DNA from 2 places in the Streptococcus sp. KHUD_012 genome. Region 1 is predicted to be linked to the other one. Evidence: predicted binding sites of a transcription regulator. Region 1 holds the regulator's gene; the other holds the start of a gene.
The links. The regulator CtsR, encoded in region 1, represses protease genes until heat stress. The targets are predictions, from matches to a motif close to TTGGTCAAAAAAGGTCAAANA.
Positions count from the first base shown of each region.

Region 2: ABVF55_RS03870 (ATP-dependent Clp protease proteolytic subunit) is a predicted target of CtsR. The motif match lies at 8,334-8,354, and genes of this name have one in related genera.

Region 1 covers NZ_CP159355.1:361,747-377,621, reverse strand. The annotation lists gene ABVF55_RS02015 (YoaK family protein) at 1-679, opposite strand, end outside; gene ABVF55_RS02010 (NUDIX domain-containing protein) at 809-1,585, opposite strand; gene pnuC (nicotinamide riboside transporter PnuC) at 1,586-2,368, opposite strand; gene ABVF55_RS02000 (AAA family ATPase) at 2,379-3,440, opposite strand; gene ABVF55_RS01995 (hypothetical protein) at 3,605-4,330, opposite strand; gene ABVF55_RS01990 (DUF4430 domain-containing protein) at 4,650-5,057, opposite strand; gene ABVF55_RS01985 (hypothetical protein) at 5,035-5,523, opposite strand; gene ABVF55_RS01980 (ATP-dependent Clp protease ATP-binding subunit) at 5,533-7,962, opposite strand; gene ABVF55_RS01975 (CtsR family transcriptional regulator) at 7,963-8,427, opposite strand; gene ABVF55_RS01970 (alpha-L-fucosidase) at 8,643-12,353, opposite strand; gene ABVF55_RS01965 (Ig-like domain-containing protein) at 12,457-15,875, opposite strand, start outside.
Region 2 covers NZ_CP159355.1:804,713-820,587, forward strand. The annotation lists gene ABVF55_RS03840 (UDP-N-acetylmuramoyl-L-alanyl-D-glutamate--L-lysine ligase) at 1-1, opposite strand, end outside; gene ABVF55_RS03845 (putative polysaccharide biosynthesis protein) at 89-1,717, shown strand; gene ABVF55_RS03850 (cystathionine gamma-synthase) at 2,125-3,222, shown strand; gene ABVF55_RS03855 (MalY/PatB family protein) at 3,224-4,387, shown strand; M-box (ykoK) riboswitch at 4,423-4,580, shown strand; gene mgtA (magnesium-translocating P-type ATPase) at 4,788-7,448, shown strand; gene upp (uracil phosphoribosyltransferase) at 7,670-8,299, shown strand; gene ABVF55_RS03870 (ATP-dependent Clp protease proteolytic subunit) at 8,428-9,018, shown strand; gene ABVF55_RS03875 (DUF2129 domain-containing protein) at 9,297-9,575, shown strand; gene ABVF55_RS03880 (ABC transporter substrate-binding protein) at 9,684-10,841, shown strand; gene ABVF55_RS03885 (branched-chain amino acid ABC transporter permease) at 10,923-11,792, shown strand; gene ABVF55_RS03890 (branched-chain amino acid ABC transporter permease) at 11,796-12,743, shown strand; gene ABVF55_RS03895 (ABC transporter ATP-binding protein) at 12,743-13,507, shown strand; gene ABVF55_RS03900 (ABC transporter ATP-binding protein) at 13,507-14,217, shown strand; gene ABVF55_RS03905 (CBS domain-containing protein) at 14,392-15,048, shown strand; gene ABVF55_RS03910 (YitT family protein) at 15,524-15,875, opposite strand, start outside.

The DNA.
Region 1 (15,875 bases):
TGTCTGTTTGCAGGCCGAGTTGTTTGACTCTGGCGGTGTAGTAGGTCATGATCAAAAAGAGGTTCACTGTGATCAGCCAGATGGCCCATTTGTGAATAAAATGCATGAGGATGGCTACACTAATAGCTCCCGCAACAAAGCTTCCAACGACAATCCCGTAATTCATAGCCTGCCTGCGATACTCGTCCAAATCTCCCTTTCCTCGAGTGATTCGGTACAAGGCCGTCAGCATCTTGCGATAATTTCCGGAAGTCATAAAGATCACATAAGGGTGATTTTCGATGAGGCTCCCTGTAAAGGTCAACATCATCATCCCTGTTCCAAAAGCAATAAAGGGAACTTCTACAGGTGGTATGACAGACACCAAGGGAATCAGGAGTGTTACCACAAACAAAGGAATCAACATCTTGGTCCGCCAAAAGGCTGTCTTGCGATACTCTTTGATATGGAGGGCAACCAAAAAGCCGATCGAGAAAAATAGAATAGATGAAAAACGCATGATGGTATTTTCGACACGGGGATCGTGCCAATCAGCGATGAGAAGCAGGAGGTTCCCCGTTTGGGTCGCGACCAAACTCCGGTAGTGCATGTGGCAAAAAACATCGAGGCCCCCTCCGATAAAACCAAGCAGAGCCCCCATCAGTCGTGTATTTTGTGGTAAAATTATTTTTTCTTCCATAGTCTTGTCTCTTTTGATTTCAATTATGATTATTATACCACTTTGCACACAAGTGGAGCAGGAAAAATCAGAAAAAGCCCTTCCGTTACTAAAAGTAAGGGAGGGCTGGTAGAATGAACCCCGCTCGATCTACTGTTTTAAGCGATAGGTCTTGCGTGGTTTTTTCTTAGGAACCCGCTTGACACCCACTTCCTCCACGAATTCTCCGAATTTTACGAGGAAGTTATTGCTAACGATGGGGCGTCCAGGATTGATCAGATTGACCAACTCGGTTGCTTCATAAACGGTGAAAGGCTCCTCTAACAGATAGAGGAAGGTTGGATTCCAGTCTAGACGACCCTGAATCCGCTTGATCGATTCTTGAATAATCTGATAGTGGTCAAAGGCAAAATCAGAAGCAGCTAAGGATTCTCCATCGAGCAAGCACTGGGACTTTTTGAAGTCGACATCGAGAAAAACGACTTCCTTGGCATCGTCACCTGCATGAGCTAAGTCTACTGCTTCTGCTGGCAGATAGACCAGATGGGCAATGGTAATGACCCAGCCTCTGGGGTCCCGCCCAGGGGTGGAAACTGTCATGAGTTGTTCCACCTTATTCACTGGAAGATCGAGCCCAACTTCTTCTTTGACTTCTCGGATACAGGCATGAGTCGCATCTTCATCCTTGTTCACAAAGCCCCCCACCAAGGCGAGGCGGTGTTGATAAGGGTGGGCCTTGCGGCGAATGGCTAAGAGCTTGAGCTGGCCTTCAACAAAACAGTAAGCTACCATGTCCGCTGTGACACTTGGAGTTTCATAAGTCGGCAGGTCTTGCTCCTTGTACCACTTGAGAAAGTCTGCTTCACTAGCGGCCGTCTCAAAATACTCTTTCTCCGTCATTCCTGCTGGAATTGAGAGACTTGCCATCTAAGCCACCTCCTTCTTGAGGGCTTTGGTCCATTGGTACCAGCCCACTAGGCTATTCAGCGTGTAGACCCAGTACATCCCTTGGATGTGAAGGCTCTGATCCCACCAGAGATAGATACTAAAGACGTTGGTCGCAATCCAGAAGATCCATTGCTCCCGGTAAAGGCGAGTCATTAGGAGCTGACCGACCCCATTGGTCGCATCGGTGATACTATCGCGGAAAGGGCGAGCGCTATGGATGCTCTGATACGCAAAGCCCATACCAATCCAAATAACAGCACACAAGGCCAAGTAGCGCATCCACTCAATCAAGTTCAATTTCTTGGCTTCAAAGTGAGATTCTTCGACCTTACCTTGATCATTGATCCGATTAGAGAGCCAAACATAGAGACCGATCGGTTGCATGATGAAGAAATAAAGAGTTGTCAGAACTTCCCCGTAGAAGTTCTTATTGAGGGCTAAAACGAGGTAGATCGCTGAATTCACTGCTCCAAAAAGGTAGTTACTAGCACGCCCTTCTGCAACCAGGATGACGCAGACAATGCCTGTCCAAGAGGCAAACAGTCCCAGCCAATCATGCTGTCCTGTCCGATTGGTCCATTCTAAGAAGAAGGGAACACTAGAAAGAAGGAGGAGATAAATCCATTGAAAGGCTGTGCGTCCTACAAAAAGGTCCTTCCATAGAAGTTTCATAATATTGACAAAGCCTTGCTTTTTCGCTTCTCGGTGAACATTTCTAAAGTCTTGGCTAAAAGTTGCGAATTTTTCAGATAGGTTTTTCATAAGCTGCTCCTTAGTCGGCTTGGTAAATGGCATCGATCACCTTCTTGGCTTCTTCGTAGTTGCCGAGGTAGTCTGATGCGAGGAAAGTGGTCGGAATGTTTCCTAGGTATTGCTGGCGCAATTGGTCCAGGTAATTTGAAAAGCTGGTGCGGATCTCTTCGTCAGCCATGGTCATGTCTCGGAAACCATCATTGACATAAGAACCGATCGGCTGTACAAAGAGGATCAAATCCCATTTTTCTTTGGACAGAATACTGACAAAGAGGTTGTCGAAGGTATCGGTCATGCTGGTATCCTGACCTTCGACCTCCATGTAGTAGTCGTAATAACCCTTGGTCACTAGGGAATTGGTATCTGCGATGACAAGGCCTCTATTGGCACTACTATCGATGAGCTTAGAGGTTTGATCATACTGTCCTAAGAGTAGATAATAGTAATCTTTTGGCGTGAGCTCATCATCTCGAACATTGTTCTTGATCTGGTATTCACGGGCATACTCAAGACTAACAGGTGCATCGTAAAAGCGGGCTAAGTCCTTTGCAAGGGTCGTTTTCCCGTTGCTGGCGCTCCCCATGATCAAGACTTTTTTCGTGAACTGGCGACGGAAGGGCTGGGCAATGTATTTCCAGTATTTGCTGGGATTTTCCCGGATCATGGTAGCAGAGATCCCGAAGCGACGCTCTTCTAAGTGAACTTCAAACCCTCTAGCTTCCAACTCTTCCTTGTAGGCTTTCTCCCCTACATAAAAGATCAACTCTTCTGTCTCTGTTTGATACTGGATGGTGTCTAGGGCTGTCTGTAACCAAGGCTCCCAGCCCAAGGGATAACGAGGAAGTTCTGTCTCATCTAACTTATAGACTTGGGTCAACTCATCATTTGAGAAAGCTTCGCGGATATAACGGAAGCGTTTTTGTAAAGGCAGTCCCACTTCTTCGCCACGATCCCCTTCGTAACCAGAAACGATGACACGAACGCGATCACACTGACGCTTGGCCCGCTGGATCAGGTCAATATGCCCTTGATGAAGAGGCGCAAAGGTTCCAAAAACCAGGGCAATTCTTTCTTTTTTCATATAAGCTCCTTTTTATAATTTTTTATAAATAGATTTTCTTTATGTTTTTATTATAAACTATATTTTCTATCTGTCAATAGTTTTTTATAAAAAAATATATTTTTATTCAAATCAACAAAAAAAGATCTGAAAAGAGATGCTTATCCTTTCAGATCTTTCGAATTTTATTCACGAGTGAGGGAGTGGCTGACACCGTCTTTCAAAACCGTCACACTAGATACCGAGCCATCTTTTCCAACTACGATATCTAGAGTCGCTGCAGATCCATCGCCTGCTGAGAGATTAGCATGGTAATGACCATCATCCAAGGTATAGTTATAAGCGCTGATACCATAGGCTACGGGTTGGCCCCCAGGAAGTTGGATGGTCACTTGACCACCTTGGCCAATAGTGACTCCAGTGTCGCGTTTGTCAGACCAATTACCAGCTGCTGCAGAGAAATCCCCTGCTGCTACAGAATAGACTCCCTTGTATTGGGCATTCTCCGTAGCAGAAGCTTGCTTCTTAGCATGGGCATGGCCGTCTTCTAGACTTGGCAATTTTGCTTTCGCTGGTGTTGCTGGAGTGGCTACTTCTTTTGTTTCTTTTGTTACGGGTGCTGCTGGTGTCGCTTCTTTAGCTGGAGCAGGTGTTTGACTAGCTGCAGCTTGGTTATTTTTGCTACCAACAGTATGACTTTCTTCTGATTTGCTATCAGAGGATGAAGAGGCAATCGGATCTTTACTAGTGATCACTTTTTTCTTAGAAGAAGAGCTTGTTTGTTTAACCAGACTGGTCTTTGAACTACTTGCTTCTGAAGTTTTTTCTTCTTTATTCCCGCCACAAGCTCCTAGGAAAAGACTAGCTGTAAGAGCTAGAGCTGCTAGGGAAATGATTTTTTTGTTTTTCATAACAGAACCTCTTTTTTGTAACATTTGTAATATTTTGTAACATTATTGTAACACTGTTATATGAGGCTGTCAATAGTTTCTCAAATATTTTTCTAGTTTGAAAGAAGTTTTAGATAAGTTCTAAACTTTAGCAAAAAAGAGGCTGGGACAAAAGTCCTAGCCTCTCAATTATTTTTGGATTGTCGAGCAAGACGCAGTGGTTGAGTGGGCTCTACTACGCTGATTTCATCAGCTTTTACAGCCCTACTCAACTGTGCGGAGGTGGGACGACGAAATCGAATTCTAACGAATTACCGATTTCTGTCCCACTCTCTCCTCATTATTGATACACTTCTTGATAGAATTCGATCTTGTCCCCTTTTTTAACGGTGGTTTCAGCAGCACCTTTTGGAGCCATTTCGCCATTGATCTTGTACATCCAGTAAAGGCCTTTGGCTTCGTCTTGGCTGTGACCGTCAATCGAGGTGATCATGCCATTTTTTTCTTCAATCTTGTAGTTGGCTTTGAGCACTTTCATGAGGTTACTCTCTTCTGCTACTTTCAAGGTTTTCGATTGCGCTTTTTGACCTTCTGGCGTCACGCTAATTGTAATCGAAATTTCGTTTTTCTTGGCAACTTCTGTGCTAGAAGCTGTTGTTTGATTGTTTGTGCTATGAGACGGAGCGCAACTCGCTAAAAGAAGAGCTGCAAGTAAGGTCATCAAGCTAGAAATGGTTTTTTTCAACATAAAATCTCCTAAAGATTTGATAGATAATGGGATAGAAAATGATCGTCGACAGAGCATGGGCAAGGTTAAAACTAAAACCATTGACCAAAGCATAGGTCCACCAAGGAATATGGTATATCAAGGCATAAACACTATCGATCAAGACCCCATAAGCAAAGGACAGTAGGCCCACAAAAAGGATCTGAAGGACAAAGGGCAACCACTTGTAACTGATGCGCCAAATGAGCATCAAACAGCCAAAGGCGACAATCTGAAAGAACACAATCAAGCTCATCCCCAGGAAAAAGGCGGAGACAAACATGGTGATCATCATCACAAGAAAAGCAAAGCTATAGCCTTCAAATATCACCAAGAGAAAAAAGATGGCAGAAATAGGTTGGACATTTGGGAAAGGGGCAAAAGCCTGACGTAGAGCGACACAAAGGGCCGCCAAAAGCGAAATACGGGTTAATCGCTGAAGCGTCATGACATCCTCCTAGACAATCTCAAACTTGATCGTTCCGGCTGTTGTTCCAACCTTGATCGTTTGCCCTTCTTGGGCTTGGCCTTTCAGCAATAGCTCTGCTAGTTGATCTTCCACTTCGGTCTGCAAGACACGACGCAGTGGGCGAGCTCCCATTTCTGGATCGTAGCCTTTGGTTGCTAGCAACTTGAGCGCTGAAGGCTGGAATTTGAGGGTCATGCCTTGTTCTGCCAAGGTCGCGATGAGCGGTTTGACCATGACTTTCACCACCTGCTGCATGTCCTCGCTTGAGAGACTATGGAAGACCACCTTTTCATCAATCCGGTTGATAAACTCTGGACGATAGGTCTTCTTCAACTCTTCAAACATGCGTTTTTCCATATTAGCTTGGTCAAAGCGGATATCTTTGGCCCCAAAGCCAACTGTCTTATCATCCCGCAGGGCTGTTGCTCCCAGGTTTGAGGTCATGATGATAATGGTATTGGAGAAGTCGATCTTCCGGCCTTTACTATCGGTTAAAACTCCGTCATCCAAGACCTGCAAAAGGACATTGAAAATATCTGGGTGGGCTTTTTCCACCTCATCAAATAAGAGAACTGAATAGGGTTTGTTGCGGACTTTCTCGGTCAACTCGCCTCCTTCTTCATAGCCCACATAGCCTGGAGGAGCTCCGTTGAGGCGGCTTGCTGCGAATTTTTCCATGTACTCACTCATATCAAAACGGATGAGGGCCGATTCATCATCAAACAGAACTTCTGCCAAAGCTTTGGCTAGCTCTGTTTTTCCGACACCTGTAGGTCCTAGGAACATGAAAGAACCAATCGGACGTTTATTGCTACGGATACCTGATTGATTACGTCGAATAGCCCGACTGATACTCGAAACGGCTTGGTCTTGACCAATCACGCGCTTGTGCAATTCTGCTTCTAAGTTGAGGTACTTCTTGGCATCGGTTTGGGTCAGTTTTTGAGTTGGAATACCAGATAATTGGCTCAAGGTCACCAAGACATCTTGGTCAGTGACTTCTTTTTTGTAGACAATGGGAGCGGCCTCTACTTCTAAGAGTTGGGCTGCTTTCTTCCACTTGCCATCCATCAAGGCCTGATCCAAGGCGGTCAACTCTTCTTTTACGTGACCGTTGGAATCGCGGTTTTGTACGGTAGCTGCCGCTTCATCCAAGAGATCAATGGCTGAATCTGGCAATTGACGGCTGGTCAAATAGCGGTGGGCATATTTGACAGCTGTTTCGATCGCTTCATCAGTAATGGTCACATGATGGTGGTCCTGATAGGTTTCTTTCAAGCCTTGGAGAATTTGGATGCTATCTGCAACACTTGGCTCTTCAATGGTGACTTTCGCAAAACGCCGAGAGAGGGCTGCATCTTTTTCGATATGCTTTTGGTACTCATCTTGAGTCGTTGCTCCAACTGTACGCAAGGTTCCCCGTGCCAGGGCTGGTTTTAGAATATTGGCTGCGTCTAAGGTCGAATCAATACCGGATCCTGACCCCATAATGGTATGCAGTTCATCGATAAAGAGAATCACGTGACCGTCTTCTTCGATGTCCTGGATGATATTGTTCATCCGTTCTTCAAAGTCCCCACGGAAGCGCGTCCCTGCAACGACATTCATGAGATCCAATTCTAGGACACGCATCTGTGCGATTTCAGCTGGAACATTGCCACTAGCGACACGCTGAGCCAGACCTAAGGCAAGGGCGGTTTTTCCGACCCCTGCTTCTCCCACCAATACAGGATTGTTCTTCGTCTTGCGGCTGAGGATTTGGATCATGCGTGAAATCTCTGCATCCCGGCCAATCACAGGCTCAAGTTGGCCTGCACGCGCCATTTCTGTCAGATCACGGGTATAATCTTCAAGACCTCCACTGGTGCTTGGGGGCATGCCCATCATATTTCCCATGGTTTGGCGGTTAGGATTTTGGGCCCGATAGAGACTCCGGATGGCTTTGATATCATTCTTGTCCCAGCCTGCCTTGTCTTCTAAATTCTTGCGAAGGGAGGCAATAGGGACTCCCTTGTCTTGCTCTGTAAAGGCAAAGCCGGCAAATTCCATGACTTGGCTCGCCAAGGTCCCACGGTCTGCTAGAAGAGAGAGGAGCACATGCTCTGTTCCCAAGGTCTTGGCATGAAGGACCTGGGCAATCTCTCTTGCGTGTTTCATAATGGCTTCCATCCGATAAGAAAATGGGAAGATTTCATACCGATTGTCGCTTTGAAAAGCTTGGCCTGTAATATGCTCCGCTGCATCCTGAAACTCATCGATCTGCATAGGATAATCGTTCAGTACAGAACCTGCCACGCTATAGGGATTATTGGCCATAGCCGTCAGGAGATGCCAAGTATCTAAGGTATGCCCCTGATAGTGGCCTGCTAGTATTTGGGCCGCTTCTATACTTTCTAACAGTGCTGTTGAATAGTTCATCTAGTCGGTATTTCCTTTTCTATCTACTTGTTGAATGATTTTTTTCAGCATACTTGCTCGTAGGATGAGAGCATCTCGACCTAGGACCTCATCGGAGGTCGTCGCAAGCAAGAGCTGAGTCTCACGTTGTGTCAATAATTTTTCTTCATAGAGCATCTGGAGGATATCATTGAAGACCTGCTGGCTGATGGTCTCTCCAATATTGGCTGCCAAGTCTTGGAGCATCTGATGGTGATCTGAAAACTGGACCTTGCCAATACGGATATAGCCCCCACCACCGCGCTTGCTCTCTACAATATAGCCTCGGCTCTCGGTAAAGCGAGTCTTGATAACATAGTTAATCTGACTGGGTACGACCTGAAAGACATCGGCTAACTCACTTCTTTTGAGCTCTGCCATGCCAGCTTGAGCCAGCAAGGCCTTGATATAAGCTTCAATGCTATCAGATGTGTTCTTATTTGCCATGATGCTCCTTTCTGACTTGTTTTTTTCTAGATGGATGCTCTGCTCTTCAGCGCATAAAGATGCCCCTGGAGTGTTCGTTTTGATCATTGACCTTATTTGACTATTATACAATTTTTATGGCTGTAAATAAAGCAAAGACTCTATGGAAATAGGAAGCTCTTAAGAAGACAAAATAAAAGAGGCTAGTGAGAACTAACCTCTTATGAAAGAATGAACTACTCTTTGCGACGAGCGAATTTGGCGCCTCCGCCCAAGAATCCTAGACCAAGAAGGCCTAACCAAGCAAACAATCCACTTTCTTTTGTACCGGTTTGAGGAAGTTTTCCTTCCGATTGTAGAGAAGGACTTTTAACCACTTCTTTTTCCGGATGGTCTGAAGTCGAAACAGAAACTGCTTCTGGGGTTTTCGGTTGCAAGAGAATAGGTCTTTCTTTTTCTTTTTTATCTTCAGCTTGAGAAAGAGTCGCAACTTCTGGCTGCTCCTTACTTGGAGTGACAGGAGTGGTTGGAGTCGGCATATCAGCTATCAACGGACTTTCTTCCGCTTCCTTCGTTCCGACTTCTGTGATCTGGTCCTGGGCCTCCACTTCGACAAAGGCATCGACTTCTGTCCGAATTTCTTTGCCTTCTTCTTGTCGAACCTCGATCAATTTCAACCGGCGTCCGACCTTCCCTGCTTGAAGGATCCGGCTTTCGCCCTTGGCCAAGTCCTTGTTCTCACGTGTTTGACTCTCAAATGGAATCTCCTCTGCTTCGATGAGAAGTTCTAGTTTTTCAAGAATCAAATCCCGCACACCTTGATCTGGGCGTGTTTGCGTCAGCGGTTCATAATTGTGAGCATCTTCCAAGATGGTTTCAAGGGCTTCGACTTGATTAGCTGCAGCAACCAAATCTGGCCGCTCTTGATCCAACAAATGAGTCAAGTCCGTCAATTGTCCTTGAACAGTTGGTTTGAGATCTGCTTTCAAGCGATCGAGAGAAGTAGCCTTGATCTTTTCTACTCCTTCTCTGATGATCTGTTGCAGCTCTTCTTGACTGAGCAACTGACTATCTTTCCCTGAGAGGATAAATCGGTCTACCTGGATGGCTCGAGATGACTGAGGATCATTGAGGGCTGGATCTAAGTGCAAGCGTAGCTGGTGGTAGCCTTTTGCTAGACCTTGCAGATTGACCAAGCTCTGGTCTAGTTTGCGTTGGTCTCCATAGCCACTGAAATAATGATCGCCGTCGATCTCATAATCATGGCCACGCCCTTCTTCGAAGGCTATTTCTTTCCCATCTAGGGTGACGCTGTAGAGACCATGACTTGGATCGACCACTCCTCGGACCTCCACGCCGGTGCCCTTAAAGGTAATGGTCACTTCAATGTGTTTCTTGCCTTCCTCATCGGTCACTTGGTTAAAGCTCGACCAAGATTCTGTGCCATTTGAGAAGTTTGGATTGTCTGTCTCGTGGTGCCAACCCTCACTGTAATGCAGTTTTGGATCTTGATCATCCACTTCCTTGCGATTTTCTGGAAGCTGGTCCTCGTTCATCACTTGGACTGTCAGTTCTGGAATAAAGCCGACCAGGCTTCCTTGATCCGGATGGAGCAATTTGACCTTAAAGTCATAGACGTCGGTCGCTTTTCCTGCAAAATCAAGGGTTGGAACTTGGACTGTTTTTTCCGTCTCTCCATCTGCGAACTCAAGGGTGACGTTGGTATCTTTGTAGACCTTGCCATGAACCCCTGTTCCTGGTTCTGTGATCAATTTAAGACTCGCACTTCCTTTAGAGCCACCTTTTCTCTTGACGACGACTTGCGCTGGGTCGCCTTTCTTAACAGCTAGGGTTGGCTGAGCAAATTCAAAGAGACCCTTTTCTTGGTTATTTAGGGCATAAATCCCTTCCGTTGCGATCGCATCTCCCTTGCTATTGACCAAGGTCAAGGTGTGAGATCCTGCTGCCAAATCCGGTGTTTCATAGACCTTTTGGCTGCGTTTGCGGTTTGGGCTTTGGGTATTGACGGTCGCTAACTTTTGGCCATCGACATAGACATCCATTTCTCCATGACCAGGGTCAACGGTTGCGACCACATAGGCCTTGGTGCCTTCAAATTGATAGGTCACCGAAGCTCCCTTTTCCTTGGTCCACATAGAGGTGCCTCGAACACCTTCTCCCTCTTCATTCCATTGGCCATTCGCCCGCTCAGCTGTCCGGTCAGAATGATAAGTCAAACCAAGCGGGTAACCATCGGTTTCTTCGATGCTAGCTGGGGTCTTATAAACAGAGACACCGTTCAAGATCGGAGTGGCTTGGGCATCGGTGATGGACACCCGGATATAGCGACTATCAACTGGTTGTCCTTTGATTAATCGGCGGTATCCTACGGTTGAACCAGCCCCAAAAGGAACCCATTGACCATTCACAGCCACATCAATGGTGAAACCAGAAATCCGTTGGCCTTTCTCGATCGTTTCCTTGAGCTCTACCACATCAAAGTGTTGCTCTTTTCCAAGATCGAGGACAAAAGAGCCGGTCTTGGCATCATCTGCAGGGGCCCAACTGGTCTTTTCATCGCCATCTGTCAAATGGCTGGCCTTGTAGAGCGGATTGCGTCGTGTCGAGTCAGCTTCTACCAAAGCTCCTGCCGCATAGTTCACACTGTAGAGTTGGTCCAAGGTCTGACGGAATTCTTTCAAACGGGCCACATCAGCATCCGCAAATTTCCCATCTTGATTGGGTGGAATATTGAGCAAGAGTGGGGTTCCACGACCGACCGATTTGAAGTAAATGTCCATCAATTCACGGAGGGACTTAGGCTCTTGGTTGTCATGGTAGAACCAGCCGGAGCGAATAGAGACATCGGCTTCTCCCACTGAGTATTGCTTCCCTTCCGGATCCCCGTGATTGAGGTAGCTATTAGATGGATTGTTGCGGATCTTATCTGGATTGACCTTTTGCCAAACCGGATCTCCGGCAATCCCCTTTTCATTTCCAATCCAACGAACATTGGTCGGCTCAGCTGAGAAGATAGCAATATCCCCTTGGGCCTTGCGAATGGCTTCAAACCACTTGTCAAAGGTATAGGTGACTTTTTGAGCCCCATCGCCACGCGCTCCATCCATCCAGACTTCTACGAACTTACCCTTGTTCCCATATTTTGGATCTTCAAGGATTTCCTTAAGCTGGTTGAGATAGTATTCATTGTATTGGTCCTCTGTATCCACATGGTAGAGCGGACTGTGAGCATCCCAAGGTGAGAGGTAGACCCCCATGTCCATGTCATACTTGCTGGCAGAAGCAGAAACCTCGGCTAGGACATCGCCTTTTCCATCCTTCCAACCGCTTTTAGCAATGGTATGGTCGGTATATTTGGAAGGGTACAAGAGGAAGCCATCGTGGTGCTTGACGACCATGATCGTCCGTTTAAAGCCAGCATCTTTCAGGGTTTTGATCCACTGATCGGTATCCAGATGCTCTGGATAGAAATAATAAGGATCTTCTTGCCCATCTCCCCACTCACGATCGTAGTAGGTATTCATCCCAAAGTGGATGAAAGCTGCTAGCTCTTCGCGGTGGTATTGCATTTGGGCCTTGCTTGGAAGCGGTCCGTAATCCGCAATCTCAGTCTCCTCATCTAGAGAAGTGGCTGGTTGAGTGGCTTCTGTCCCTTGGCTGGCTGTGCGATTTTCTTTCTCGCTAGTAGCTACTGAGGCATGCTCTGATTCTTCTTGGTGCTCGTTCACAGTTTTCTCCTCCTTTCCTTGGTGATCAACATCGCTTGTGTCAACCCGTTCTTCGCGAGTTTCACTCCTCTCAGCTTGTTCCTCTGCGTAACTGGAAGTAGCTCCTAAAAAACAAGTCGCTACAACTACCGAGCAGACGCCTACTGAGAGTTTACGAATGCCAAATCGATTTCTCTGATCAACTAATCTTTTTCCCATATTCTATTCCTTTATGTCACCAGGTAAAGAGGGTGGGGCTTCCCCATCCTCCTTCTTTTACCTGTGAACTTTTCACCGTTTTTTTCTAGTTTCTCTAGCTGTTTTACTTGGCCTTATTGGCTCTTTTTTTCTGATCGTCCAGCACAGCACTGACAAGGCCCGCCGCTAAGATTCCAGCAACGAGGCTTGCGACGCTTTCGTCTGATCCTGTATTTGGTAATCTTCCTTCGGAAACTGGAGCAGCTGAAACTGCTGGCGCTTGAGCTGTTTTCTCAACCGTCTTCTCTTCTGAAACGATTCCTTTCTGACTGACAGGTTCCACTCCAACAGATGACTTAGATGTTCCTGTTGGCTCTGGTCTTTCTGAAACATGAGGACGTTCTGGTTTTGGAAGCGGTTGTGGTTCTGGTTGTGGCTGAGGTCCTGGCTGCGGTTGTGGCTGTGGCTCTGGTTGTGGCTCTGGTTGTGGCTCTGGTTGTGGCTCTGGTTGTGGAGTGTCTGGAAGCACTTCTTTCGTGCCCACCTCTGTGATTTCTGCCACAGGATCTAGCTCTACAAAGGCATCTAGTTCCTTCCGGCTTTCCACACCATTTTCTTGAGAAACTTCCACCAAGCGCAATTTGCGGCCTTTTTGACCTTCTTGAACCACACGTTTCTCTCCTTTTGGAAGATCCGCATTTGAACGTTCTAAGCGTTCAAAGTCCATCTCTTCTGGCTCAATCACCAACTCTGGTTTGGTATGGACCAGATTCTTAACCCCTTCTTCAGGAATGGCTGAGCCTGTAGGTGCTTTTGCAGAGAGAGAAAGTTGATATACTTTTTCGAGCTTGCCATCTTCTGAGACAACCTTGACAAGAACCGGAGCATTAGCACTTTTAGCATCCACGACCGTAACGGCTGTTCCATTCTTGCCTTGTGCTGAAACGATTGGACGTTCTCCCTCATACTCTAGATGATAATCTGTCACATCTGGTTTAAAGCCTTCTAGGTCTTTGCCATTCACTTGGATGGTGACATCAGTTGTTGCCTGGGCCTCTTCTGTTGGAGCATAGGCGCTCAATTCAACGATTCCAATTCCTTTTAGATGTTCATCACGGACCATTCTTAAACGGATGGCTTTCGTTCTGGTTTCGTTGAAGCTGAGGTTAGAGATATAACCAGGTTCAAAGGCATAATCCAAGCTGTACGGGATTTCTTCCCAGTTAGAGGCCTGGTTAAATGGATGATCTGGAAGATTCTTCAGATTGCCATAATCATCCGGAACATCAAAGTCTGGACCAATGTAGCGTTCAAGAACCGTTTTCGTTGGCAGACCGGTTTCCTGATCTGCAAAGAAGTCGACCGCTACTTTATTGACCAAACGCTCTGTTACTTGACCATTTTTCTTGAAGATGAGACCAGCAAACACTTCTGTTTGATCCGGTTCTCTCTTCCAGTTGGTCCAGCGATAGTATTCGTTGTAGCCACCATCATTGATGTAATCGATATAGTCGATTTGATTTGGATCGAGATCATTGGTTTCACTAGCAAATGCCCTGGTATCTTCTGCATTGTAGTCACGGTTCACAGAGAGGTTTTCTCCTGTCTTTTCTGACACCCGGACGGTCAGCTGAGCTGTCAGATCATAGCCAATGACTTTTCCTTCCAGCGTGAAGCTACCTTCGTGAGAAAGCGCATCAGCTGGTAGAGGCTTCCAGTCCACTGTAAGTTCCTTGCGTTCATAGCCTGTATCCCCTTGGAAGTAAACGCCTACGGTAGATGGTAGAACCAGATCTTGACCAACTTTCACAAAACGGCTACCTGCTTCCACTGCTACTGGGGTAGCTTGTTTCAGTTTTTCTGCATCGCTTGTGAGATGGAGGCGGTATTCTTGTAAGATGGTACCATCTTCCGCTTTATGGATGACACGGATTGGCTCCCCTTCATGGACACTTGGCACAACCGTTGCAAGACCGTGATGGCTAGCTGTCGCCTCCACCTGTGGATAAGCTCGATCACGCGCATCGATGTAGTAATCGGTCACACTTGGGTTGACACCTGGCAATACATCGCCATTGACGCGAATGGTCAACTGGCTCTTTTCTTCTGCCGCAACCTTATTGGCAAAGATCTGAATCTCTGAAATAGAGCTTCCACGCTTACCTTCTGGCGTCTTCATACGGATACGAACAGCATAGGTGTCGACTTTATCAAAACTGAAATGATTCATCTTACCAGCTGCTACCGGTTCTTCAACGGTTAGGTTGCTGACTTCTTTCCAGTTGGCTGGATTGTTAAATGGATGGTCTGTTTCGTCTTTAACACGATTTGGATTGCTTGGAACAGTTGGGATTTGTTCCCCTGTATAGTACTCAATCACATATTCACTTGGAGCGCCAACGCCGTGGTCTTCGTGGAAACCAACATGGAGGTTGTCCACTGCTCGCTTGGTCAAGATACCAGAATCCCCAAACAAGATACCAACAGAATCTTCCGCATTGTCACGGCCCCAGTTGGTCCAACGGTTAGCTGGAGCATCGGTAAAGGAGATGACCTTATCATTGACCTTAGCAACTGGATCCGCATCGTTAGAGTCACTTGCAAAAGCGAGTGGCAAGACTGATCCTGTCCATTGCTCTGCTACATTGGCCCCCTTGACTGTGTTTGCGGAAACACGAATATGAAGACGTGTTGGAAGATCCGTTCCTTCTACACGACCGGCTAGGACAACTTCTCCTTCTTTGGCCAAGAGTTGCGGATCGATCGCATCCCAGGCCACCTTAGCTGTATAGGTCTTACCATTAGAGTGATAGGTCCGCACGCTTTCTGGAAGAGCTGGTTTTTCGCCGACTGGAGTGGTGGTACTGACTTCTTCTACAGCGATAATGCCTTCAACCGTCACTTGAGCTTGTGCTTCTTTTTCCACACCTTCTACATGACCGGTGACTGTAAAGCTATGATAATACTTGACTTGATCTGCTGTCACGGCATCCCAGGTCACACGTTTTTCTTTCGGGAATCCCTTGTCATACTCGACCAAGACTGTCTCTGGAAGAGCTGGCAAAACGTTTCGATCGGTGCTGATCCGTACAGGACGCACCTTGACAACTGTCTTTTCTTCTGGATTTGGCGTGATGGTAAAGCTGACTTCCCCTGTTTGTCCTTGGAAGTTAGCTTCTAAATGAACCAATCCTGCTTCTCGCAATTCCAAACCTTTATTGGTTGCGACGGCTTTTCCTTGGCTACCAGCTCTTGTTTTTACATCGATTTGATCTGCTTTGAGACTTGCCTGGCTACCATCTTGGTAATGGGCAATGACTTCAAGTGGTACCGTTTGGTCTTCCTTGAGTTCTTGCCCTTCTGGCAGACGCAATTCTAGGCGCTCGATCTGTGGACTTTCTTCTTGGAATTGGACCACATAGGTCTGTACAGCTCCTGTATCCTTAGCAGTTACAAAGATTTGAGCCTTCAAACCATTTTCGCGATTAGCTTGTAGGACCGTCACTTGAGCATTTTCTGCACTTGCTGTGACTTGACCTGGCT
Region 2 (15,875 bases), 440 kb from region 1:
TAAAACTATTGTAAACCTAAAGTCCCTATTTTACAAGTGTCATGGAAAAGTTTATAATGAAGAGAAGAAGAAACGAAAGAGGACACCAATGAGTCACGAACAAAATGACCAGCAAGCCCAGATGCTTCGCGGGACTGCCTGGATGACAGCCAGCAACTTTATCAGCCGTTTGCTAGGAGCCGCTTATATTATTCCTTGGTATATTTGGATGGGAAAATATGGGCCACAAGCCAATGGTCTTTTTACAATGGGCTACAATATCTATGCTTGGTTTCTCTTGATTTCGACAGCCGGAGTACCCGTAGCTGTTGCTAAGCAAGTAGCCAAATACAATACCCGGGACCAAGCGGATCATAGCTTTGCTTTGATTCGGGGCTTCTTGAAATTTATGGGAATTCTAGGCCTTGGATTTGCCATTCTCATGTATCTTTTGTCTCCTGTCTTTGCGAGTCTTTCAGGTGGGGGAAAAGAGTTGATTCCGATCATGCAGAGCCTTTCTTGGGCTGTCTTGATCTTTCCTTCGATGAGTGTCATTCGGGGATTTTTCCAAGGTTTTAACAACATGAAGCCTTACGCTATAAGCCAGATTGCAGAACAAGTGATCCGGGTCATCTGGATGTTGCTCACGACCTTCTTCATTATGAAGATTGGCTCAGGTGATTATGTGCAAGCTGTTACGCAGTCGACCTTTGCTGCTTTTATTGGTATGGGAGCGAGCCTGTTGGTGCTCTTTTATTACCTTGCAAAGACAGGCTTGCTCTCTTCTATTTTTAGAAAGCAAGAGGGAAGTGAAGGGATTGACACTCGGGCTCTCTTGATTGATACGATTCGTGAGGCCATTCCTTTTATTATCACTGGTTCCGCCATTCAGCTCTTCCAAATTGTTGACCAGATGACCTTTATCAATGTCATGTCTTGGTTCACAGATTATAGTCAAAAGCAGCTCTTGGTCATGTTTAGTTATTTCTCTGCTAATCCAAACAAAATCACCATGATCTTGATTGCGGTAGCGACTTCGATTGGGGGAGTTGGGATTCCTCTGTTGACAGAGAATTATGTGAAGGGGGACCTAAAAGCAGCTGGGAAGCTCGTACAGGATAACTTGACCATGTTGCTAGCTTTCTTGCTTCCAGCCACCTTTGGTGCAGTAGCAGTCGCAAAACCACTTTATACGGTTTTCTATGGGCAACCAGATGGCTTGGCCTTAGGACTCTTCATCGTAGCGATGTTGCAGACCGTAATTCTCGGTCTTTACACGGTCTTATCGCCAATGATTCAAGCCCTCTTTCAAAATCGCAAGGCCATTCGCTACTTCCTTTATGGTGTAGTGGTGAAATTGGTCCTACAAATTCCATTTATTTTGGTCTTTCGTTCTTATGGGCCGCTTTTGTCAACGACTATTGCGTTAATGGTCCCAATCGTTCTCATGTATCGGGAGATCCAAACCATTACTCAGTTTAATCGAACCATCATCTTCAAGCGGACCTTACTTGGTTCTATCCTGACTGTGGTGATGCTACTTGGAGTCTTGATCGCAGGCTTGATTTTGGGCTGGATTTTCCCACCAAATGGCCGTGTATCGAGCATGATTTATATCATCGTCATTGGCGGATTAGGAGTTGTTATCTATGGAGCCTTAGGATTATGGCTACGGTATTTTGACCGCTTTATCGGAGGTCAAGCTGCACGTCTCAGACAAAAATTCCGCATCAAATAAATCAGAGGTTGGACATTTATGTCCAGTCTCTGATTGAGGACAAAGTTATCTTAAAAACTTTCCTTAAGTGAGTACGGACGTCAGCGAACTTCCTTGAAGTTCCAAGACTAATTATTGAGCCTAAGGTCTCAATAATTCCGAGTGCCTGAAACTGAATCGTTTCAGGCACTTTTCTCACATCGGAAAGTTTCAGTAGATGATTGAATAATTCAAACGTATTAATTTTTATAGAATTTATTAGATTTGTAAAGAAGAACTGTTTGTCTATACTCTCAGGCTGGACATAAGTGCCCAGCCTTTTCTTATAGTTTGAAACTATAGCTAGGTCTTGAAAATGGGAAAACCGCTCTCCTCATAATAGTGATAAAATAGTAATCAGTTAGATTGAATGTTTATCGGAGGGCAATATGAGTAAAAAACGCAATATCAATACTATCTTGGCACAGGCAGGAATCAAGTCGGATAAAGCAACGGGAGCTTTGACGACTCCTTTGCATTTCTCTACGACTTACCAACACCCAGAATTTGGTCAGTCTACAGGTTTTGACTATACCCGTACGAAAAATCCAACACGCGCAACAGCTGAAAAGACTTTGGCAGCTATCGAAAGTGCAGATTATGCTTTGGCGACAAGCTCTGGAATGTCAGCCATCGTGCTTGCTTTTAGCATTTTCCCAGTTGGTTCAAAAGTCTTAGCTGTTCGTGACCTGTATGGCGGTTCTTTCCGCTGGTTTAACCAACAAGAGCAAGAAGGTCGTTTCTCTTTCACCTATGCCAATACAGAAGAAGAACTGATCCACCATCTAGATCATGATCCGGTGGATGTCCTCTATATTGAAACACCAACCAATCCATTGATGTTGGAATTTGATATTGCTCATTTAGCCAAATTGGCCCATGCAAAAGGTGCCAAAGTCGTGGTGGACAATACCTTCTATAGCCCAATCTATCAACGTCCGATTGAAGAGGGAGCAGATATTGTCCTACATTCAGCAACCAAGTACCTGGCTGGTCACAACGATGTCTTGGCTGGTGTTGTCGTGACAAATGATGCAGATCTGTATGACAAACTCTTTTACAATTTGAACACGACAGGTGCTGTTCTTTCCCCATTTGACAGCTATCTGTTGATCCGTGGTCTCAAGACACTCTCTATCCGGATGGAGCGCTCCACTGAGAATGCCCGCAAGGTAGTCGAGTTTTTGAAAACCTCCCCTCAGGTCAAAGAAGTCCTCTACACTGGAAAAGGTGGAATGGTCTCCTTTAAAATTCAAGATGAGAAAAAAATTCCTAACTTGTTGAATTCCCTTCAAGTCTTTACCTTTGCAGAAAGTCTTGGTGGAGTTGAAAGTTTGATCACTTATCCTACCACTCAGACTCATGCGGACATCCCTGCAGAAGTTCGCCATTCATACGGTTTGACAGATGATCTGCTTCGGTTGTCCATCGGAATCGAAGATGCGGATGATTTGATTGACGATTTGAAACAAGCATTGGAGGCTTAAGATGACCAAATATGATTTCACGACTTTACCGAATCGATTGACCCACCATACCTACAAGTGGAAAGAAACTGAGACAGATCCAGAAATCATTCCAGCTTGGATCGCGGACATGGATTTTAATGTCATTCCAGAAGTACGAGAAGCTGTTATCGGCTATGCAGACCAAATGGTCTATGGCTACACCTATGCATCGGATAGCCTCTACCAGTCTATCCTTGATTGGGAAAAAGAAGAGCATGGCTATTCCTTTGACAAGGAAGCTGTCGTCTTTATCGAAGGCGTTGTTCCAGCTATTTCAACAGCTATTCAAGCCTTCACCAAGGAAGGGGATGCGGTCTTAATCAATACACCGGTCTATCCTCCATTTGCCCGAAGTGTCAAACTCAATCGTCGAAAATTGATCGAAAATTCGTTAGTCGAAAAAGACGGTCTTTTCCAAATTGATTTTGATCAGCTAGAAAAAGACATTGTGGAGCAAGACGTTAAACTCTATGTTTTGTGCAATCCGCACAATCCTGGAGGCCGTGTATGGGATCGTGAAGTCTTGGAAAAAATCGGCCACCTCTGTCAAAAACATGGTGTCCTTCTCGTTTCAGATGAGATCCACCAAGATTTGGCCTTGTTTGGCCACCGTCATACCAGCTTTAACACGGTTGATCCAAGCTTTAAAGATTTCAGCTTGATCTTAACCAGTGCAACCAAGACTTTCAATATTGCAGGAACAAAAAATTCCTATGTGGTTATTGAAAATCCAAAGCTTCGTACGGCTTTTAAACAACGGCAATTGGCCAATAATCAACATGAAATCTCAGGCTTGGGCTATATTGCAACAGAAGCGGCTTATCGCCATGGTAAACCTTGGTTGACAGAGCTCAAGCAAGTCTTTGAAAAACACATCGACTATGTGGTAGATGAATTGCATGAAAAGACACAAATCCGTGTCATGAAGCCCCAAGGAACTTATCTTCTTTGGTTGGACTTTTCAGCCTATCCTTATACCGATGATGAGCTGCATGCTAAAATTCATGACCAAGCCAAATTGATTTTGAATCGTGGAACAGATTTTGGAAAAGAAGGAAACTTGCATGCTCGCCTCAATGTGGCAGCTCCCTTCACCCTCATTGAAGAAATCACCAAACGCTTGGTGGAAACTTTTCACAAATAAGTGTTGACTTTCTGTAAGTGAAGGAGTACAATATACTCGAAATACGGTAGGTGAGGCTACCACAAGGATACGGATGACTACCGCAAAGCAGTGGAGACACTACTCGTTGGTCAACAGTTCTGATCGCAAAGGTCAAGACTAAGTTCATTTCATTGCCTTGTGGAGCTAAAGCTTGGACGGTCAGTTTTTTGAGAGTTTTGATTGAAAAATAAATGACGAGTTTCATGAGTCCTACCGATCGAGGGTAGGACTCTTTTTTATGCCTTACCAAGAAAAGAGAAAGGAGAGAGCTATGATACAAATCGACGATCATCCCGAACCGCACCGAACCAGCCAATCGCTGATTTGTGTCGTAGGGACTCCAAAAGTGATTGGCTCCTGATTGAAAAAGGAGATACTAATGCAAACAAATAAAGAAAGACTCATTGCTGCTCTTCAAGAACCACTTGAAAGCACCTTTGCCAACTACAAAACCAGTGCCCTTGGTTTGGTTGACGATCAAGTAGAAGAAAACCGTGATATTTATGGCGAAAATGTCATCACAAAAGGTCAAGAAGATTCCATGATCAAAAAGATCTACGAATCGATCATCAATCCTTTTACGGTGATTTTGTTGGTCATTGCGCTGGTTTCCTTCATTACTAATGTCTGGCTAGCAAAACCAGGTGAACAGGATCCAACGACCTCCATCATCATTGTGACCTTGGTCTTGATCTCTGGTGGTATCCGCTTCATTCAAGAATTGCGGAGCGACAAAGCAGCTAGCAACTTATCACGTATGATTGTCAATACAGCGACCGTTCTGCGTGATGGATCGGAACAAGAAATTCCGATCGATGAAATCGTCGTAGGTGATGTGATCAAACTGAGTGCCGGCGATATGATCCCATCAGATGTGGTCTTGATTGATTCCCGTGACTTCTTTGTCCAACAATCTGGTCTCACGGGGGAAAGTGATGCTGTTGAAAAGGTTTGTCTCAGAAAAGCCGACAGTCAAAATCTAGATAGTCTCTTGGAAAGTGAAAGTTTGGCCTTTATGGGGACCAATGTCATCTCCGGACGGGCGACAGCCTTGGTCTTGGTCGTGGGAGATGAAACCATGATGGGAGCTATTGAGCAAACCATCAACACTTATGACGAACCAACCTCATTTGAGAGAGAAATGAATACCATCTCTTGGCTCTTGATTCGGCTCATGTTAGTGATGGTGCCCATTGTCTTTGTGATCAATGGCCTCACAGATGGTGACTGGTTAGAAGCGGGTGTCTTTGCCCTCAGCGTTGGGGTTGGTTTGACTCCGGAAATGCTGCCGATGATTATTACAGCGAGTCTTGCTAAGGGCTCCATCATCATGGCAAAAGAAAAAGTCGTTATCAAAAAACTCAATGCCATCCAAGACCTCGGCGCTATCGATATTTTGTGTACTGATAAGACAGGAACCTTGACCCAAGATGAAATCGTTTTGGAGTATCCGCTTGATATCCATGGCGATTTGGATCTATCAGTCCTTCGCCGGGCTTACTTGAATTCCTATTTCCAAACCGGGCTAAAAAATTTGATGGACCGGGCGATTATCAATCGGACCCAGAAAGAAGCCAAGAAACATGAAATTGTTCGCGACCTGGATCAAACCTTCCATAAGATTGATGAATTGCCCTTTGATTTTGAACGTCGTCGCATGAGTGTCATTGTCAAAGACGAAGACGGTGTGGTCAGCATGGTGACCAAGGGTGCCTTGGAAGAAATGCTTTCTGTATCGACTTATGTTGAGTACAAGGGGGAGATTAAACGCCTGACAGATGAAGTTCGTCAAGAGGTCCTCGCTGAAGTTGCTCAGTTAAATGAACAAGGACTTCGTGTTTTGGGTGTTAGCTACAAAACCGATTTGGACGAAAATGACATCTTTAGTGTTGAAGATGAACGAGACATGATCCTAACTGGTTACCTTGCCTTTCTTGATCCACCAAAACCTTCTGCAGCTCCAGCGATCAAAGCTCTTGCAGAATATGGGGTAACCACCAAGATCTTAACTGGGGACAATGAAAAGGTCACCCAAGCCGTCTGTGAAAAAGTAGGACTAGATGTCGAGCGGATTTTTTTGGGAAGCGAAATCGATACGATGACAGACCAAGAGTTAGCACAAGTTGTGGAAACAACAACGGTCTTTGCCAAACTATCACCAGATCAAAAAGCGCGGATCATCCTCTGCCTCAAGAACAATGGCCACAAGGTTGGTTACATGGGAGATGGGATCAACGATGCTCCATCCATGAAGGTCTCAGACGTTGGGATCTCTGTGGATACCGCTGTTGATATTGCCAAAGAAACGGCAGATGTCATCCTTCTAGATAAGGACTTGATGGTCCTTGAAAAAGGTTTGGTTGAAGGCCGCAAGGTCTATGCCAATATGACCAAGTACATCAAGATGACGGTCTCTTCTAACTTCGGGAACATTTTCTCTCTGCTCTTCGCCAGCATCTTTTTGCCTTTCCTTCCAATGGCTCCCGTTCATTTGATTGTGCTCAATCTTATCTATGATCTTTCTTGTATCGCCCTTCCTTTTGACAATGTCGACAAGGAATTCCTCAAGAAACCTCGTATCTGGGAAGCAAACTCCATCATGCGTTTTATGGCCTGGATTGGTCCAATTTCATCTGTATTTGATATTATTACCTACATGCTTCTTTACTTCCTTGTTGTTCCTATGATTTTAGGTCATGGCTACAACCATGGAGCAGCAGATGCAGCAGCCTTTATCATGGTGTTCCAAACTGGATGGTTTATCGAATCTATGTGGTCTCAAACCATGGTTATTCATATGTTGCGTTCACCAAAACTGCCATTTATCCAAAGTCGTCCAGCCTTCTCAGTCGTAGTGACGACCTTAGCAGCAGCCTTCTTTGTAACCTCCCTTCCATATAGTCCTTTGGCTTCTATCTTGAAGTTGAGCCAACTCAATGGATTGTACTTTGTTCTATTGTTTGCTATTATCGTCCTCTATATGCTTAGTGTGACGGTTGTCAAACGTATCTATATCAAGAAATACAAGGAATGGTTGTGATTTTTCCATAGAAAGAGTGAGTCCGAACTTTAAAAAATTAAGTGTAAGGGCTCTCTTTTTTTGGTGAAATTTGGTATAATAAGACGAATATAAAGTTGGAAATGAAGATTTCCACGTGTTGCGCGTATCAAAAAGGAGTAACAGAAAGAGGGAAAGTTTGACTCTTCCTCAATCCAAGCTCCTTTTTAAAAGATAGCAGCTTAGAAAGAAGGATCTCAAAAATGGGAAAACTAGAAGTTATTACACATCCACTCATTCAACATAAATTGTCTATTCTCCGTCGTACAGATACCTCTACAAAGGCCTTTCGTGAATTGGTAAATGAGATTGCTATGTTGATGGGCTACGAAGTGTTGCGTGAATTGCCTCTTGAGGATGTTGAAATTGAAACTCCTATTACCAAAACCGTTCAAAAACAAATCGCGGGGAAGAAGTTGGCTATTGTCCCAATTCTTCGTGCAGGGATTGGGATGGTTGATGGTCTCTTGAGCTTGGTACCAGCTGCTAAGGTTGGCCATATCGGGATGTACCGTGATGAAGAAACCTTGAAACCAGTTGAATACTTGGTGAAATTGCCAGAAGATATTGATCAACGTCGTATCTTTGTAGTAGACCCGATGCTTGCTACGGGTGGATCCGCTATTCTAGCGATTGATTCCTTGAAAAAACGTGGCGCTAGCCATATTAAATTTGTCTGCCTAGTATCAGCGCCAGAAGGGGTGAAAGCTCTTCAAGAAGCTCACCCAGATGTTGATATCTTTACAGCAGCCCTCGATGATCATTTGAATGAACATGGCTACATTGTTCCTGGTCTTGGAGATGCAGGTGACCGTTTATTCGGTACCAAATAAGAAACCATTCATGATTTGTCCGAAAGATGCTTAAGATTTGACCTTTTTTGACCATTGGTTTATAATAGCACATATACTTTGAACCTCACGAATCGTGAGAATGAATGGATACTAAAGGAGAAGAATAGATGATTCCAGTAGTTATTGAACAAACCAGTCGTGGAGAACGTTCTTACGATATTTATTCCCGTCTGTTGAAAGATCGAATTATCATGGTAACAGGACCAGTTGAGGACCAAATGGCTAACTCCATTATCGCTCAATTGCTCTTCTTGGATGCCCAAGATAATACAAAAGATATCTATATGTATATCAATACACCAGGTGGCTCTGTCTCTGCAGGTCTCGCCATTGTAGATACTATGAACTTTATCAAGTCAGATGTCCAAACCATTGTTATGGGGATGGCAGCATCTATGGGAACTATCATTGCTTCAAGCGGTGCGAAGGGCAAACGCTTCATGTTGCCAAACGCCGAGTACATGATTCACCAACCAATGGGTGGTACTGGTGGTGGTACCCAACAAACCGATATGGCGATTGCAGCAGAACACTTGCTCAAAACACGGAATAACTTGGAAAAAATCCTTGCGGAAAATTCAGGTCAACCGATCGAAAAAGTGCATGCTGATGCTGAACGTGACAATTGGATGAGCGCGCAAGAAACACTTGAATATGGCTTTATTGATGAAATCATGGCCAATAATAAATTGGACTAAACCATCCTATGGGAAGGTCCGTCAAGAGGCTGGGACAAAAGTCCTAGCCTCTCAATTATTTTTGGATTGTCGAGCAAAACACAGTGGTTGAGTGGGCTCTACTACGCTGATTTCATCAGCTTTTACAGCCCTACTCAACTGTGCGGAGGTGGGACGACGAAATCGAATTCTAACGAATTACCGATTTCTGTCCCACTCTCTTTTTTTGCTCTCATAAAAGAGTAGTTCTTTTTCTTGAAATTTGATATACTAGTAACAGAACGAGAAAGGGATTGACCATGTTTGAGAAACAAGAAAGAACAGGCTTAATTGTTAAATTGTATTACAATCGAGACGGGAAAAAATTACAATCAGTCGGAGATGTCTTGTACCATTCTAAGAAATGCCGTTATGTCCAATTGTATGTGGACAGTGACAAGGCCGATCAAGTCATGGAAGACTTAAAGAAAGAACGTTATGTCAAAAAGGTCTTGCCTTGCCATCTCAAAGATTTAGATACAGATTTTGTAGGAAGTTTACAACGATTGGAGACCCCATCTGTGGTCACAGAAGGTTAGAAAACGCAATCATTTGATGGATTGCGTTTTTTTTATTGACAATTGTCAGATAATTCGGTATATTCTTAATGTATTTATTTTAAGATTCATTTAAGGAGATCATTACAAATGAAGAAAAAATTTGCTCTTTCATTTTTAACCATTGCAAGTGTCGCTCTTCTTGCTGCTTGTGGTGAAGTTTCTACTTCAGGTTCAAACACAACTGGTAACGAAATCGGCAAAGAACTAAAAGTCGGTTTTAACTTTGAAAAAACTGGTGAAGTAGCAGCCTACGGTAGCGCTGAACAAAAAGGTGCTCAATTGGCCGTTGATGAAATCAACGCTAAGGGTGGAGCTGACGGTAAGAAGATTGTTGTCACAGATAAAGATAACAAATCTGAAACAGCTGAAGCAGCTACAGTCACAACAAACCTTGTAACCCAATCAAAAGTGAACGCTCTTGTAGGACCTGCAACTTCAGGTGCTACTGCAGCAGCCGTTGCCAATGCTGGTAAAGCAGGTGTTCCATTGGTTACACCATCTGCAACTCAAGATGATTTGACAAAAGGTCAAGATTACCTTTTCCGTGCAACCTTCATCGATAGCTTCCAAGGAAAAATCATTGCCAAATACACAACTGATAACTTGAAAGCGAAGAAAGTCGTTCTTTACTACGATAACTCATCTGACTATGCGAAAGGGATTGCTGAAGCCTTCAAGAAATCTTATAAAGGTGAAATCGTAGCAACAGAAACCTTCCAATCTAAGGATACAGACTTCCAAGCTGCCCTTACAAAAATCAAAGATAAAGACTTCGATGCGATTGTTCTTCCAGGTTACTACACAGAAACTGGTAAGATCGTAAACCAAGCGCGTGGTATGGGAATCAAACAACCAATCATTGGTGGGGATGGATTTAGCGATGCTAAATTTGTTGAACAAGCAACACCTGCTGCAGCTACAGATATCTACTACGTAGCTGGATTCTCTACTGAAGGTGAAATGACTGATAAAGCCAAGAAATTCGTAGAAGCATACAAAGCGAAATACAATGAAGAACCTTCAATGTTCGCAGCTTTGGCTTATGATTCAGTTTACATGGTTGCAGAAGCATCTAAAGGTGCTAAGAACTCTGTCGAATTGAAAGATAACCTTGCGAAGTTGAAAGACTTGGAAGGTGTGACTGGTACAATGTCAATTGACAAGAACCACAACCCGGTTAAATCAGCTCTTATGATTGGCTTGAAAGATGGTAAAGTCAAATCAGTTGAGTCTGTTAAACCATAATTATCATTTGTTGTTTGTACAAGAGGCTGGGAGAATGAAAATTCCTGGCCTCGCTCTTTATTGTTAGAAAGGATGGTTCAAATGCTCCAGCAATTAGTGAACGGTCTAATCTTGGGAAGCGTCTATGCACTCTTGGCCCTTGGTTATACCATGGTGTATGGAATTATCAAATTGATCAACTTTGCCCATGGAGATATCTACATGGTAGGTGCCTTTATGGGATATTTCTTATTGAACTCGTGGAAAGTGAACTTCTTTGTAGCCTTGCTCCTAGCCATGGTTGGGACGGCTATTTTAGGGGTTGTAATTGAATACCTGGCTTATCGTCCGCTTCGTCATTCGACTCGGATTGCAGCCTTGATCACAGCCATCGGGGTTTCCTTCTTGCTAGAATATGGGATGGTCTTCTTCGTAGGGGCCAATACCCGTTCCTTCCCGCAAGTGATTAAAACGGTTCGTTACAACTTCGGTCCTATTTCAATCTCCAATATTCAGTTGATGATCTTGGGAGTGTCTGTTTTCTTGATGGTCGCTCTTCAATTTATTATTCAAAAGACAAAGATGGGGAAAGCCATGCGGGCTGTATCTGTTGATAGTGATGCCGCTCAATTGATGGGGATTAACGTAAACCGTACGATCAGCTTTACCTTTGCTTTGGGATCAGCCTTGGCAGGTGCTGGTGGTGTCTTGATTGGTTTGTATTACAACTCGATCGAGCCTCTGATGGGGATGACACCAGGGATCAAAGCCTTTGTCGCAGCCGTTCTTGGAGGAATCGGAATCATTCCAGGTGCTGCCCTAGGTGGATTTGTCATCGGTTTGTTGGAAACCTTCGCTACAGCGATCGGTCTTTCAGACTTCCGTGATGCCATTGTGTATGCCATCTTGATTGTGATCTTGCTCATCCGTCCAGCAGGTATCCTCGGTAAAAATGTGAAAGAGAAGGTGTAAGCCATGAAACAAAATTTAAAAGTGAATTTAGTCTGGCTTGGTCTTTTGGTCGCAGGTTTTGCCTTGATCCAAGTCTTGGTTGCAGCGGGTGTGCTCAACCTCTTCTATATCCAAATTTTAGAACAAATCGGAATTAATATTATCCTTGCAGTTGGCTTGAACCTCATCGTTGGTTTCTCAGGTCAATTCTCACTTGGCCATGCCGGATTTATGGCGATTGGTGCCTACTCTGCAGCCATTCTCGGTTCCAAATCACCAACCTATGGGGCTTTCTTTGGCGCGATGGTTTTAGGTGCTTTGATTGCTGGTGTCGTTGCCTTGATCGTTGGGGTTCCAACCCTTCGTTTGAAAGGGGACTACCTCGCGATTGCGACACTTGGGGTTTCTGAAATCATCCGGATCTTGATCGTCAATGGTGGTACTCTAACAAATGGGGCTGCTGGGATCCTTGGTTTGCCAGCCTTTACAACTTGGCAATTGGTTTACCTCTTTGTTGTCATTACAACGATCTTTACCATTAACTTCTTACGCAGTCCAATTGGACGCTCTACCCTTTCTGTTCGTGAAGATGAAATCGCAGCAGAATCTGTTGGGATCAATACGACCAAAGTCAAAGTCATCGCCTTTGTATTTGGTGCGATCACAGCGGCGATTGCTGGATCTCTCCAAGCCGGCTTTATCGGCTCTGTTGTTCCTAAAGATTACTCTTTCACCAATACCATTAATGTCTTGATCATTGTCGTGTTTGGTGGTTTGGGATCAATGTCCGGAACAGTTGTGGCAGCCATCGTCTTGGGTATCTTGAACATGGTGCTTCAAGACTTCTCAAGTGTCCGTATGATCATTTACTCATTGGCTTTGATTCTCGTAATGATCTTCCGTCCAGGTGGTCTTCTTGGAACATGGGAATTCAGCTTGAAAAAACTACTCTCAAAAAAGGAGGCTAACTAATGGCACTTCTTGAAGTAAAAAATTTAACAAAAAACTTTGGTGGTTTGACAGCCGTTGGGGATGTGACCATGGAACTCAATGAAGGGGAATTGGTTGGATTGATCGGACCCAACGGTGCCGGTAAAACAACCCTCTTCAACCTCCTAACAGGGGTATATGAACCAAGTGAAGGGACCATTACCTTAGATGGTCAGCTCCTAAATGGTAAAGCACCTTATAAAATCGCTGCAGGTGGTCTGGGACGGACTTTCCAAAATATTCGTCTCTTTAAAGATTTAAGCGTTTTGGACAATGTCTTGATTGCCTTTGCCAATCACCACAAACCACATGTCTTTGCGAGTCTTTTCCGCTTGCCAAGCTATTACAAGAATGAAGAAGCTTTGAAAGCGAAAGCCCTTGAATTGTTAGCGATTTTTGGTTTGGAAAAAGAAGCAGATACCTTGGCCAAAAACTTAGCTTACGGACAACAACGTCACTTGGAGATCGTTCGTGCCCTTGCGACAGAGCCAAAAATCCTCTTCTTGGATGAACCTGCTGCAGGGATGAACCCTCAAGAAACAGCAGAATTAACCCAATTGATCCGTCGCATTCAAAAAGAATTTAATATTACGATCATGCTGATCGAGCACGATATGAGCTTGGTTATGGAAGTAACGGAACGGATTTATGTATTGGAATATGGTCGCTTGATTGCCCATGGTACGCCAGATGAAATCAAGACCAACAAACGCGTAATCGAAGCCTATCTAGGAGGTGAAGCCTAATGTCTATGTTAAAAGTTGAAAATCTTTCTGTACACTATGGCATGATCCAGGCTGTCCGTGATGTCAGTTTCGAGGTGAATGAAGGGGAAGTTGTTTCTCTTATCGGTGCTAACGGTGCTGGGAAAACATCTATTCTTCGTACGATTTCAGGTTTGGTGCGTCCAAGTGCTGGGAAAATCGAGTTTTTAGGTCAGGAGATTCAAAAGGTTCCGGCTCAAAAGATTGTAGCAGCAGGACTCTCTCAAGTTCCAGAAGGCCGCCACGTCTTTCCAGGCTTAACTGTTATGGAAAACTTGGAGATGGGAGCTTTCTTGAAGAAAGATCGAGAAGAAAATCAAGCTAACTTGAAGAAAGTCTTCTCCCGTTTCCCACGTTTGGAAGAACGGAAGAACCAAGATGCAGCAACCCTATCTGGTGGGGAACAACAAATGCTTGCAATGGGTCGTGCACTTATGTCAACGCCAAAACTCTTGCTTCTGGATGAACCTTCTATGGGATTGGCCCCAATCTTTATCCAAGAAATCTTTGATATCATCCAAGATATCCAAAAACAAGGGACAACTGTTCTCTTGATCGAGCAAAATGCCAACAAGGCTCTTGCCATCGCAGACCGCGGTTATGTTTTGGAAACAGGGAAAGTCGTTCTTACCGGAACAGGAAAAGAACTCTTAGCCTCAGAAGAAGTCCGCAAGGCCTACCTTGGTGGATAAGATTTCTAAAGTTCACTAGAATATTAAAAAGAAAGGTCCTGAAGACCTTTCTTTTTTCATCCCTCTTGTTTGATTTTTCTAAATTTTGAAAACAAGAGAAAACTGCTGAAAGCGTTTGAAATCATTCTTAAAATCAAGTATAATAAAACTAATAAAAGCATAGGAGAACTTGTTATGGCTGTTAAAGATTTTATGACACGTAAAGTGGTTTACATTAGTCCAGATACTACAATTGCCCACGCGGCAGATTTGATGCGCGAACAAGGTTTGCACCGTTTGCCAGTCATTGAAAACGATAAATTGGTTGGTTTGGTGACAGAAGGTACGATTGCAGAAGCAAGTCCATCTAAAGCAACAAGCTTGTCTATTTTCGAGATGAACTATCTGTTGAACAAGACTAAGGTTAAAGATGTCATGCTTCGCGATGTCATTACCGTCTCTAAATTTGCAAGCTTAGAAGATGCGACCTACCTCATGTATAAGAACAAGGTGGGAATTCTTCCAGTCGTGGACAATGACCAAGTATCCGGTGTCATCACAGACCGTGATATTTTCCGTGCTTTCCTTGAAGTATCCGGTTATGGAGAAGAAGGAGTTCGTGTTCGCTTTGTGACAGAAGATAAGGTTGGCGTTCTAGAACAAATCATTCACTTGATTGTAGAAGAAGGGTATAACATCGCAAATACAGTCAATATCCCAACAAAAGACGATCGTGTGGTTATCGAAGTCCAAATTGATGGGGTGACAGATCTAGAAGGAATCCGTAGTAAATTTGAAGCCAACGGTTTGAAAGTCGATGAAATCACTCGAACAACCGCAAAAGCTATTTAATAAAAAAATCAGGCTGGATGACAATCCAGTCTGATTTTTGTATAAGGTAACCTAATAAATTCTATAAAAATAATTATGATTTTATTAATCATGACGTGTATTCTAAGATTTTCCGCCGTGAGAAAAGAGCATGAAACATACTTGTTTCATGCTCTCGGAATTTTTGAGAGTAAAACAGTTTGGGGAACTGTTTTAGCCTGAGCTTAGAAATTAAAAAGCGAAGGGGCTCAATACAAATTGAACACAGGTTGCGGATTGTGTCAAAAAGATAAGTCTTCCTAGAATCTAAAGATTCTTCGTCAAACTTCCTATTTTGACTTTATCCGCAGGCGCCCTTTGTATCTTGATTTAGTCATGGAACTTCCTGGATTGCTGAAATCATCCACTGGATAATTTCACCTAACGTCCGTACTCACCTAAGGAAAATCGTAAATAGAAAAACAAAGCTAGATGACAATCCAGTCTGATTTTTCTATTAACGGGTAATGGGTTGTTTTTCTTTATCTAAAGTAAAGCCTTCGCCGAGAATTTCATGGGCTTCAGAAATGGTGATGAAGGCGAATGGATCGATCTGATTGATGATGTCTTTCATTTGTTTCATCTCATTCCGCGAAACGACACAGTAGACAATATCCAGGTCCTTACGGCTGTAATAGCCCATCCCGCGGATAAAGGTAATCCCGCGACCCAGATCGTCAGATACCTTTTTGGCAATTTCTTCTGGTTTAGAGGTAACGATAAGGAAGCCTTTTCCAGCAAAACCACCTTCTCCAATCAAGTCGATCACAAGGGTGTCAATCAGGATAAAGAAGAGGGTGTACATAGCG